2 regions of the Phormidesmis sp. 146-12 genome follow, and region 2 is predicted to be linked to the other one. Evidence: predicted binding sites of a transcription regulator. Region 2 holds the regulator's gene; the other holds the start of a gene.
The links. Region 2 encodes NtcA, which controls nitrogen genes in cyanobacteria. Its sites were predicted from a motif close to TTTGTANNNNNNNNTACAAA; they were not measured.
Positions count from the first base shown of each region.

Region 1: ACKFKF_RS25900 (ferredoxin--nitrite reductase) is a predicted target of NtcA. The motif match lies at 1,321-1,340, and genes of this name have one in related genera.

Region 1 covers NZ_JBJPHS010000082.1:5,192-9,541, forward strand. Annotated here, with positions in the region: gene ACKFKF_RS25885 (hypothetical protein) at 1-134, shown strand, start outside; gene ACKFKF_RS25890 (hypothetical protein) at 271-507, opposite strand; gene ACKFKF_RS25895 (QcrA and Rieske domain-containing protein) at 635-1,075, opposite strand; gene ACKFKF_RS25900 (ferredoxin--nitrite reductase) at 1,496-3,034, shown strand; gene ACKFKF_RS25905 (CmpA/NrtA family ABC transporter substrate-binding protein) at 3,238-4,350, shown strand, end outside.
Region 2 covers NZ_JBJPHS010000112.1:4,897-9,246, forward strand. Annotated here, with positions in the region: gene ACKFKF_RS28965 (cation:proton antiporter) at 1-143, opposite strand, end outside; gene ACKFKF_RS28970 (carbon-nitrogen hydrolase family protein) at 284-1,096, opposite strand; gene ACKFKF_RS28975 (hypothetical protein) at 1,274-1,435, opposite strand; gene ACKFKF_RS28980 (hypothetical protein) at 1,827-2,300, shown strand; gene ntcA (global nitrogen regulator NtcA) at 2,360-3,031, opposite strand; tRNA gene ACKFKF_RS28990 (tRNA-Gly) at 3,547-3,618, opposite strand; gene ACKFKF_RS28995 (hypothetical protein) at 3,773-4,270, shown strand.

The sequences.
Region 1 (4,350 bases), on a different contig from region 2:
CCAACAAGTCGCCTATTGAAGTTGAGTACTTTAGGTCTGCTGGCGAAGCTTTAAACTTTTTTGACTCCAACTACACAGACAAACGATGTGATCGTGGGGCAGCAGAAGGAGTTTGCATCAAATCAAGACAGTAGAGGTTTGAAGGATTTAATGTGCAGATAAATGTGCAAATAATTAAGACCCCCAATTTCTTATCGAAGTCGGAGGTCTTTTTGTTGAAGCGCAAAAAAATGCGTCTTCCTAAAATAGTTTGGTCAAAAATTGAACGAGCTACATTTTGCCATTTTGCATGACTTGTTGCAGATGATGCCGAATTTCTTGAGCCTTTTGCATGTCCTCTTCCTTCAATTTTTGAAAGAGTTCAACACAGGGCTGAGAGTTCATGCTTTGAGCATCTTGAATGTAGGTATCGTATGCCTTGACCGCTTCAGCTTTGTTTTGAAGAACCGTAAGCAAATCGTATTCGAGGTTGCTAAGAGCACGAGCGCTGTCGGTAGTCGTTGTCATAGTCAAATCTCCCAAATCGGTATTCCTTAAGAATGGTTTGAGAGGCGCGATCGTTCATCTACCAAAAGTGGAAGGCCAAATGTGGAAGACGCGCTTTTGTTGACCTACAAAACAACCACTCAACGTCCTATTTTCCCTTCACCAAAATAGAATCTCCTTCAACCTTGGCCTCATACATTGCCAATCCCTTGACAGCCGGCCCCTGTAATACTTGGCCATCCGCCGCAAATTGAGACGCATGACAGGGACAAGCAAACGACTTACGCTCTGTCTTCCAGGTCACCAAACAGCCCTGATGAGGACAGGTCGGATTGACGGCGACAACTGCCTTGGGGTCAGATGGATTGCGAACGACTAGCAACGGGCCCGCCGCAAATTGCTCATTCAAAATCTGCCCAGACTTATCCAGATCGGTCGCCGCCCCCACCTTCACAAAGCCATCCGCCCCCGGACTCGCCGTAGGTTTTGCTTCGGTTTGAGAATTAGACGAACAGGCCACGATCGCCACAGGCAAGCTACTCGCCACCCAGCCCAAACTCACCCAAGATAAAAAAGTTCGACGATCCATGATGTGTTCTCCAGACGGTAAAGTTTTCGATCGGGTTCAAGTCTAGCTGCTGTTCCCTAAATCCCTTCTGCTTGTAGACAAACCGGACAGTTTACTTGATGTGCCGGGAGCAGAACTAGAACGAGTGCACAATAACCCAAAGCGATCGACAGCGCCATCGCTAGTCTACGGGGGAAATGCATCCAAAAAAATAAAAATGCATCTTCCGCATCACAGTTATGCAGAAAATTCATACATGGAAATATTTTGTAACTACGTATACGAATTTCCTCTGTAATCTCGCCTAACTTAACCTTCAAGAGCAATCGCAACCCCGATTCTCGCACCCCACATCCGACCTTCCGCAGGTTCTTCTAATCAGGTGCGTCGATCGTCTGCCCGTGTTTCGGTTGGGACACTTTTTATTTCTAGGCACCCTCCATGACAGACACTATTTCATCAGCCGCGACCCTCAATAAGTTCGAGAAGTTAAAAGCCGAGAAAGATGGTCTTGCAGTCAAGGCCGACTTGGCACAATTTGCTCAAGTAGGCTGGGAAGCGATCGACGAAACCGATCGTGACCACCGACTCAAATGGCTAGGGGTGTTTTTTCGCCCGGTGACTCCCGGCAAGTTCATGATGAGAATGCGGTTTCCAACTGGAATTCTCACCAGTGGACAGATGCGGACGCTGGCTGAAATCGTACAGCGCTATGGCGAAGATGGCAATGGAGACATTACAACCCGCCAAAACATTCAGCTTAGAGGGGTGCGGATCGAAGATTTGCCCGATATTTTCAACAAGTTTGAACAGTCAGGGCTGACCAGCGTGCAATCCGGAATGGATAATGTCCGCAATATCACCGGATCGCCTGTCGCTGGCATTGATGCTGATGAATTGATTGATACTCGTGAATTGGCGATACAAGTCCAGGACATGATCACGAGCAACGGGGTTGGCAATCCTGCGTTTACGAATCTGCCGCGTAAATTCAACATTGCGATCGCCGGGTGTCGCGATAACTCCGTCCATGCGGAGATCAACGACATTGCCTTTGTGCCTGCCTATCAGGGTGATGAGCTTGGTTTCAACGTGTTGGTAGGAGGATTCTTCTCTGCCAAGCGGTGTGAGGCGGCGATTTCGATGAATGTCTGGGTGCCGCCGAGTGATGTGGTGGCTTTGTGTGAAGCGATTTTGATTGTCTACCGCAATCACGGTCTGCGCGCCAATCGTCAAAAATCCCGCTTGATGTGGCTGATTGACGAGTGGGGGATTGAGAAGTTTCGATCGCAAGTTGAGACTCAAATCGGCCACACATTGCAACCCGCCGCCGCCAAAGACGAGATTCTCTGGGACAAGCGCGATCACATTGGAGTCTACGCCCAAAAGCAACCCGGACTCAACTATGTCGGCTTACACGTTCCTGTGGGTCGGTTGTTTGCTCCAGACATGTTTGACATTGCTCGTCTAGCTGAAGTTTATGGCAGTGGAGAGATTCGCCTTACCGTTGAGCAAAACATCATCATTCCCAATGTGCCCGATTCGCGACTGACGGCACTGTTAGAGGAAGCGATCGTTCAGCGATTTTCGACTCAGCCAGAAAACCTTTCTCGTGCGTTGGTGTCTTGCACTGGCTCCCAGTTTTGCAACTTTGCCTTGATCGAAACCAAAAATCGAGCCGTGGCAATGATCAAAGAACTGGAAGCCGAAATCGAGTGCCCGCACCCCGTGAGAATCCATTGGACAGGTTGCCCCAACTCCTGTGGTCAGCCCCAGGTTGCTGATATCGGTCTGATGGGCACCAAAGTCCGCAAAGACGGGCGCACCGTCGAAGGAGTCGATCTCTATATGGGTGGCAAAGTCGGCAAAGATGCTCACCTGGGCACCTGTGTTCGTAAAGGCATTCCCTGTGAAGATCTCAAGCCCATTCTGCAAGAGATTCTCACGCAGCAGTTTGGCGCAAAAACAAGGGAGAGATGAGGGATGAGGGATGAGGGAGCGGTAAAGGATTCAGCATTTTAGAATTCGGAACTCAGAACTCAGAACTTAGAACTTAGAACTCAGAACTCAGAACTTAGAACTCAGAACTTAGAACTCAAGCCTGAAGATTCCTTTCATCCCTCATCCCTCATCCCTCATCCCTCCTTTCCTTTCCCAGCAAACTTAATTTTGGAAGACGATTCATGAGTGACCTCTCAAGACGGAAATTTATCATCACCGCAGGTGCAGCCGCGGCCGGAACGATTCTTGTCAATGGCTGTAGTTCTCCGAATAAGACCAAGACGGCCACGAGTTCTGACAGTTCACCCAGTGCGATTCCTGCTGTCAATTCGGGGAGTGTCGAAACGCCAGAAACGCCGACTGCAAAACTGGGCTTTATCGCGCTGACGGACTGTGCGCCGCTCGTGATTGCGTTGGAGAAAGGACTGTTTAAGAAGTACGGCATGACGGATGTCACCGTTTCTAAACAAACCTCGTGGGCTGTGACACGCGACAACATTGAGCTAGGGTCTGACAGAGGCGGCATTGATGGGGCGCACATTCTGACTCCGATGCCCTACATGATGGCTTCTGGCAAGATCACCAAAGGCAATACGCCGCTGCCGATGTACATTTTGGCGCGATTGAATACTGATGGACAGGGGATCTCCGTTGCTAACGATTACTTAGATTTGAAACTAGCTGCCGATAGCGCTCCGTTGAAAGCCAAAGTTGAAGCTGCAAAAGCGGCGGGTAAGAAATTCAAGGCGGCTGTTACCTTCCCGGCGGGGACTCACGACTTGTGGATGCGCTACTGGTTAGCAGCAGGCGGCATCGATCCTGAAAACGATGTGGATCTCGTCGTCGTACCGCCGCCCCAAATGGTGGCCAACATGGAAACCAAAACAATGGATGCCTTCTGTGTGGGTGAACCCTGGAACGGTCGTCTAGTCAACAAAAAGCTCGGCTACACCGCCGTCACGACAGGCGAACTGTGGAAAGGACACCCCGAAAAAGCCTTCACAATGCGGGCGGACTGGGTTGATAAAAATCCTAAAGCAGCCAAAGCAATTTTGATGGCGATTCAAGAAGCTCAGGTCTGGTGCGACAAAGACGAAAACAAACAAGAGATGTGCGAAATCATCTCGGCTGATAAGTATGTGAAAGCTCCTGCAAAAGACATCGTGGAACGAGCCAAGGGCAACTTTGACTTTGGTAACGGTCGCACGCTGGCAAATAGCGACTTGATGATGAAATTTTGGCGTGAGAATGCGTCTTATCCCTATAAGAGCCACGACACCTGGTTTGTCACCGAG
Region 2 (4,350 bases):
AGATAGACAGCGACCAAACTCAACAGCACGCCTGCCAGCACGAGAGAAGGATTTTCAGTCTCGGCGGCAGTCGCCAAAATCGGAGGGATGACAAAAACAGAATCGTAAATAGAAGCCGTTATCCAGGCGAAGGGATCGATCATGGTTCACTCAAAATCGTCCCTTCCAATGGTACAAGCTTCTTTACATTGTGGAGTGGGGAGTGGGGAGTGAGGGGTGAGGAGTGAGGAGTGAGCGAGAAATTCAAAACTCAGTCAGAACTCAGTCAAAAGCCTTCATCGCTCTAGACAAAGACTCGGTGTTGGAGAGAGGGCATTTGGCGGCGGACTTGTTCGAGACGGGCGGGTTCGATCGCCGCGATCGCTACTCCTGGTGTGTCGCCTGCATCTGCCAAAATCACGCCCCAGGGGTCAACAATCATGGCGTGACCGTGGGATTGACGCAGCGTATTGTGTCGTCCGGTTTGAGCGGGGGCAATCACATAACAGGTATTCTCGATCGCTCTCGCCTGTAGCAAAACCTGCCAGTGATCTTTGCCCGTGTGTGCCGTAAACGCTGCGGGGACAAACAACACCTCTGCTCCCATCTGTGATAGTTGACGATATATTTCTGGAAATCGCACGTCATAGCAGACTGACAGCCCCAGGTTGCCTAGCTCTTTGGTCGGGTAGACGGGCGGCATTCTCAAGCCAGCAACGACCATCGACGACTCGCGATACGTGTTGCCGTCGGGCAAATTGACATCAAAAAGATGTACTTTTTCATAGCGAGCGATTTCCTGACCATTGGGGGCGACCAGCAAAGCGGTGTTGTAGACTTTACCGTTGCCAACCGGGACAGGGTAACCGCCGCCCAAAATCGTGACTTGAAAACGCTGCGCCATTGTTTTGAGAAACTTTTCGCTCTCTTGAGCAATTTCCTCAGACTGGGCTAGTTTTGCCTGCTCGTCTCCCAAAAAAGAAAAGTTTTCTGGCAACCCAACCAGTTCCGCTCCTCGACGCACCGCGAGATCGATTAGTTCTTCTGCCTGCGCCAGATTCTTGTGTAAATCGGGCAGACTGTTCATTTGAATTGCAGCAGCCAGGTAAGACTTCATGGGTTTAGCTCAAAATAACGGGTAGGTAGAAAAAGCATTTTAGATCTTGAGCCGTCCCCTAATTGCAAGAAAATTTTGCAGATGTCATCTAACAAAAGCATCAGGCGATCGAGACTCTCGACCTATTCATACTTTAAAGCCACAGAAAACCCATTGATCCCTGCTTTTTGTTTTGAGTTAAGCGTCTCCTTTGACCAACGTCCGGATTAGCTGCCAACCTGTCCAGCCGATCGCTGAAACCAACACTACCAGCATCACCAGAGATAGCGCTGAAAAAGGAGCAATCAGCATCATCAGCAGCAGCCCCAAGAGTAAAATCATCACGATCGAATTGTTCACAACGAGCGTCTCCCAATTTAGAATCAGGCTCAGTCTAATCAAGAGAGCTAACTCAATGCCTCTAGCGATAGCAGCATTTCTGTCGCGTAATCTGTTGCATAATTGTTGTGAACATATGAAGAAACTTTTTGATTTATAGTCTTTTGCAAATCTTCTGAAATCACTGAATCTTCTCAATGCGTTTGGGCTAGTGAGAATCGCAAAATCAGAAAGCGATCGCCTTCTTTTTGACCGGATTGAACCATAAAAGTTTGCGCTATGATAGCGAAGCTATTCCCTTGGATAGAACCCTTTGATGGTAGGAATCTTTAGCCATCTAGCGCAGCCTCACACAAGGGAATCAACGCTCAATCATCCATCCCTTTTGGAACGCAACCCCGGTGAGAACCTTATGGAAGAGTGGCAAAAAGATTTTTCTGAACTGTTAGAAACGATCGCGGATCACATCGAAGGCTTCTTTGTTGAAGTGTCGAGAGAAGTGACAGAAGTGGTCAACGTGTTTGTAGAGCTTTCTGACGAGCTTTCGGCACAGGCACAAAATACCTTTACAGATGAGATTGACCAATACATTAATGAGCTAGTCAACCCCGTTTTAGAAGCCTATTTTGGGTTTGAAGGCATGGTCGGAGAAGCTGCCCAACCGATGATGCAAACTGTAGAACCGCTGCTCAACCAACACCCCATCTGTGTCGGCTGTCGTCACTATCATGGGCAAGCCTACAACGGCAACGTGCTAGTCTGCGGAATGCACCCCTACGGCGTGGGAGAAGGACTAGACATCTGCCCTGATAAAGAATTGACCCGCTGGAAGTCACCCTACCTCAATTCAGAAGGTCAATTTCTATTTAGAGAAGACGATTGGTAATAGGCGAGGTGTGAAGCCTGAAATTTGTACGCCTTCAGGCTTCGCCGACTGGCTAGCGATCAGGTAAACTGCTGACTCAAGGTGACTGGATTGTGGACGGTGATCTTCTTTTTGTGAATAGAGATCATTTTGTCCTGTCGCAAGTCTCCCAGCAGACGAGTCACGGTCACCCGCGTTGAGCCGATCGCTTCTGCAATGGCTTGATGAGACAGCTTGAGGTCGATCGTGATCCCTTCTTGACTGGGCAGTCCAAAATCGCGACAGAGAATCAGCAAGAAACTCACCAGACGCGACCCCATATCTCGATGCGCCAACGTTTCGATCATCATTTCGGTTTGTAGAATTCGAGACGACAGCCCTCGCAGCATCAGCAGACAGAGTTCAGGGTTGTCTTTGAGTGCTTTTTCAACCTGCTCAATTTGAACAGACAGCAACTCAACTGATGTGAATGCAACCGCATGATAAAAGCGATCGGCGCGTTGCCCGGTGATCAATGACAGCACCCCAAACACGCTGTTTTCTCGCAGTAAGGCAACCGTAATCTCCTCACCCGCCTCATAGACTCTCGAAAGCTTGACGGCACCTTTGACTAAAAAATAAACTCGTTCTGCGGGGTCGCCTGGAAAGAAGATCGTTTTGCCTCGCTCAAACGTCTCAACGACAGGTGGAAAGGCACCGCCCCCAATCTGGCGAAATAATGCTGCAAGTGGTCGCTCTTTGGTCACTACCATGTTCCTTGTCGAACTCGTGCTCCTAAACTCTCTTGATTGACCTGGCAACAGTTTTTACTTAGCTGTCAGATGATCTGTAAGAGATTGATGACTTTAGAACACTTAAACTTACTCTTCAAGCAGTTTTTGTGCTCGATACTACACTATTCTGCCAGGTAGTTGAATTTTTGCAGGAATTGAGCTAAGTCTCTAACAATTGCTTAAGGTTTGAGCTTAAATTCGTCGTTCATCTGAAGATTTTTAAGATCTGTTACCCATTTTAATCAGGCTGGAAGTCAATAGATTAATCAATAGATCGATTCAAAGATCAATTCAGTAATAAGCTTGTCAAAAAGTACGTTGTGAGTTGAAGATTTCAGAACGATGACCGTGTTGAAGAGCGGTATTACCCAGCGTCAAGGAGCTTAATTTACCGAAAGCTCTAGAGACTTTTAGGGTGCTGCCTTTTAGTCGAAGACATTCAACTCTTGCATTGAGAATTCATCAATCTGGGATTAAAAAATTTTTAATTAAAAAGCGGGTAACGCGATTCGAACGCGCGACATTCACCTTGGCAAGGTGACGCTCTACCACTGAGCTATACCCGCAAAATTCGGACAAGTTCTACTATTGCAGATACTCATAGAGATGTCAAGCCTGAAAAACCAAAAAGCCGGAAATCAGGAAATCGCATCGCTTCTCAGCATATAGGATGTAGAAGGATGAAAAAAGAACATCCATACTCCTTACCTCCTACTTTTTATGGTTCAATACACGCTTGCTCAAAGTCCCGAAGTCATTCTCACGGTCTCTGGTAAGGATTCTGCCAAAGCTCGCGAGAAGGCAATGGATCAACTGATGGAACTAATGGATGACGGCAAACTGCCCACCGAGCTAACGGATGGCTTTGGGCCGCAGCACTTTATCGAAATTAAAGATCAAGGCGCGATCGCTTCCAGTGATGAAGATGCCCTCAATCAAGCCGTTCAGGTTCTTAGCAGTCTGGCAACCCTCAAACTCAAGGCTCAAGAATCACGCTCTGAAGCGCTGCAAGTTCGCGAACAAATCGACATTCTCTTTACGGATGAGCTAGTCAGCGAAGAAGAAATCAACAGCCTCAAAGAAGGCTTCAAGGTTCTCAAAACCTATGCTCAGACCAACATGCGCTACCGAGAAGCTCGTTCTCAAGCCGAGACCGCTCGCGTTGTTCTTGACCAGGCGCTCCAGTCGCCATCAGAGCTAAAGAAATCAGGAAAGTAGGTGGCTTTAACTCAGAACGCGCTGGACGCTGAAAATTTAGACGTGAAATATTATGATGGAGAAGTCTTAAGAAAACTTCA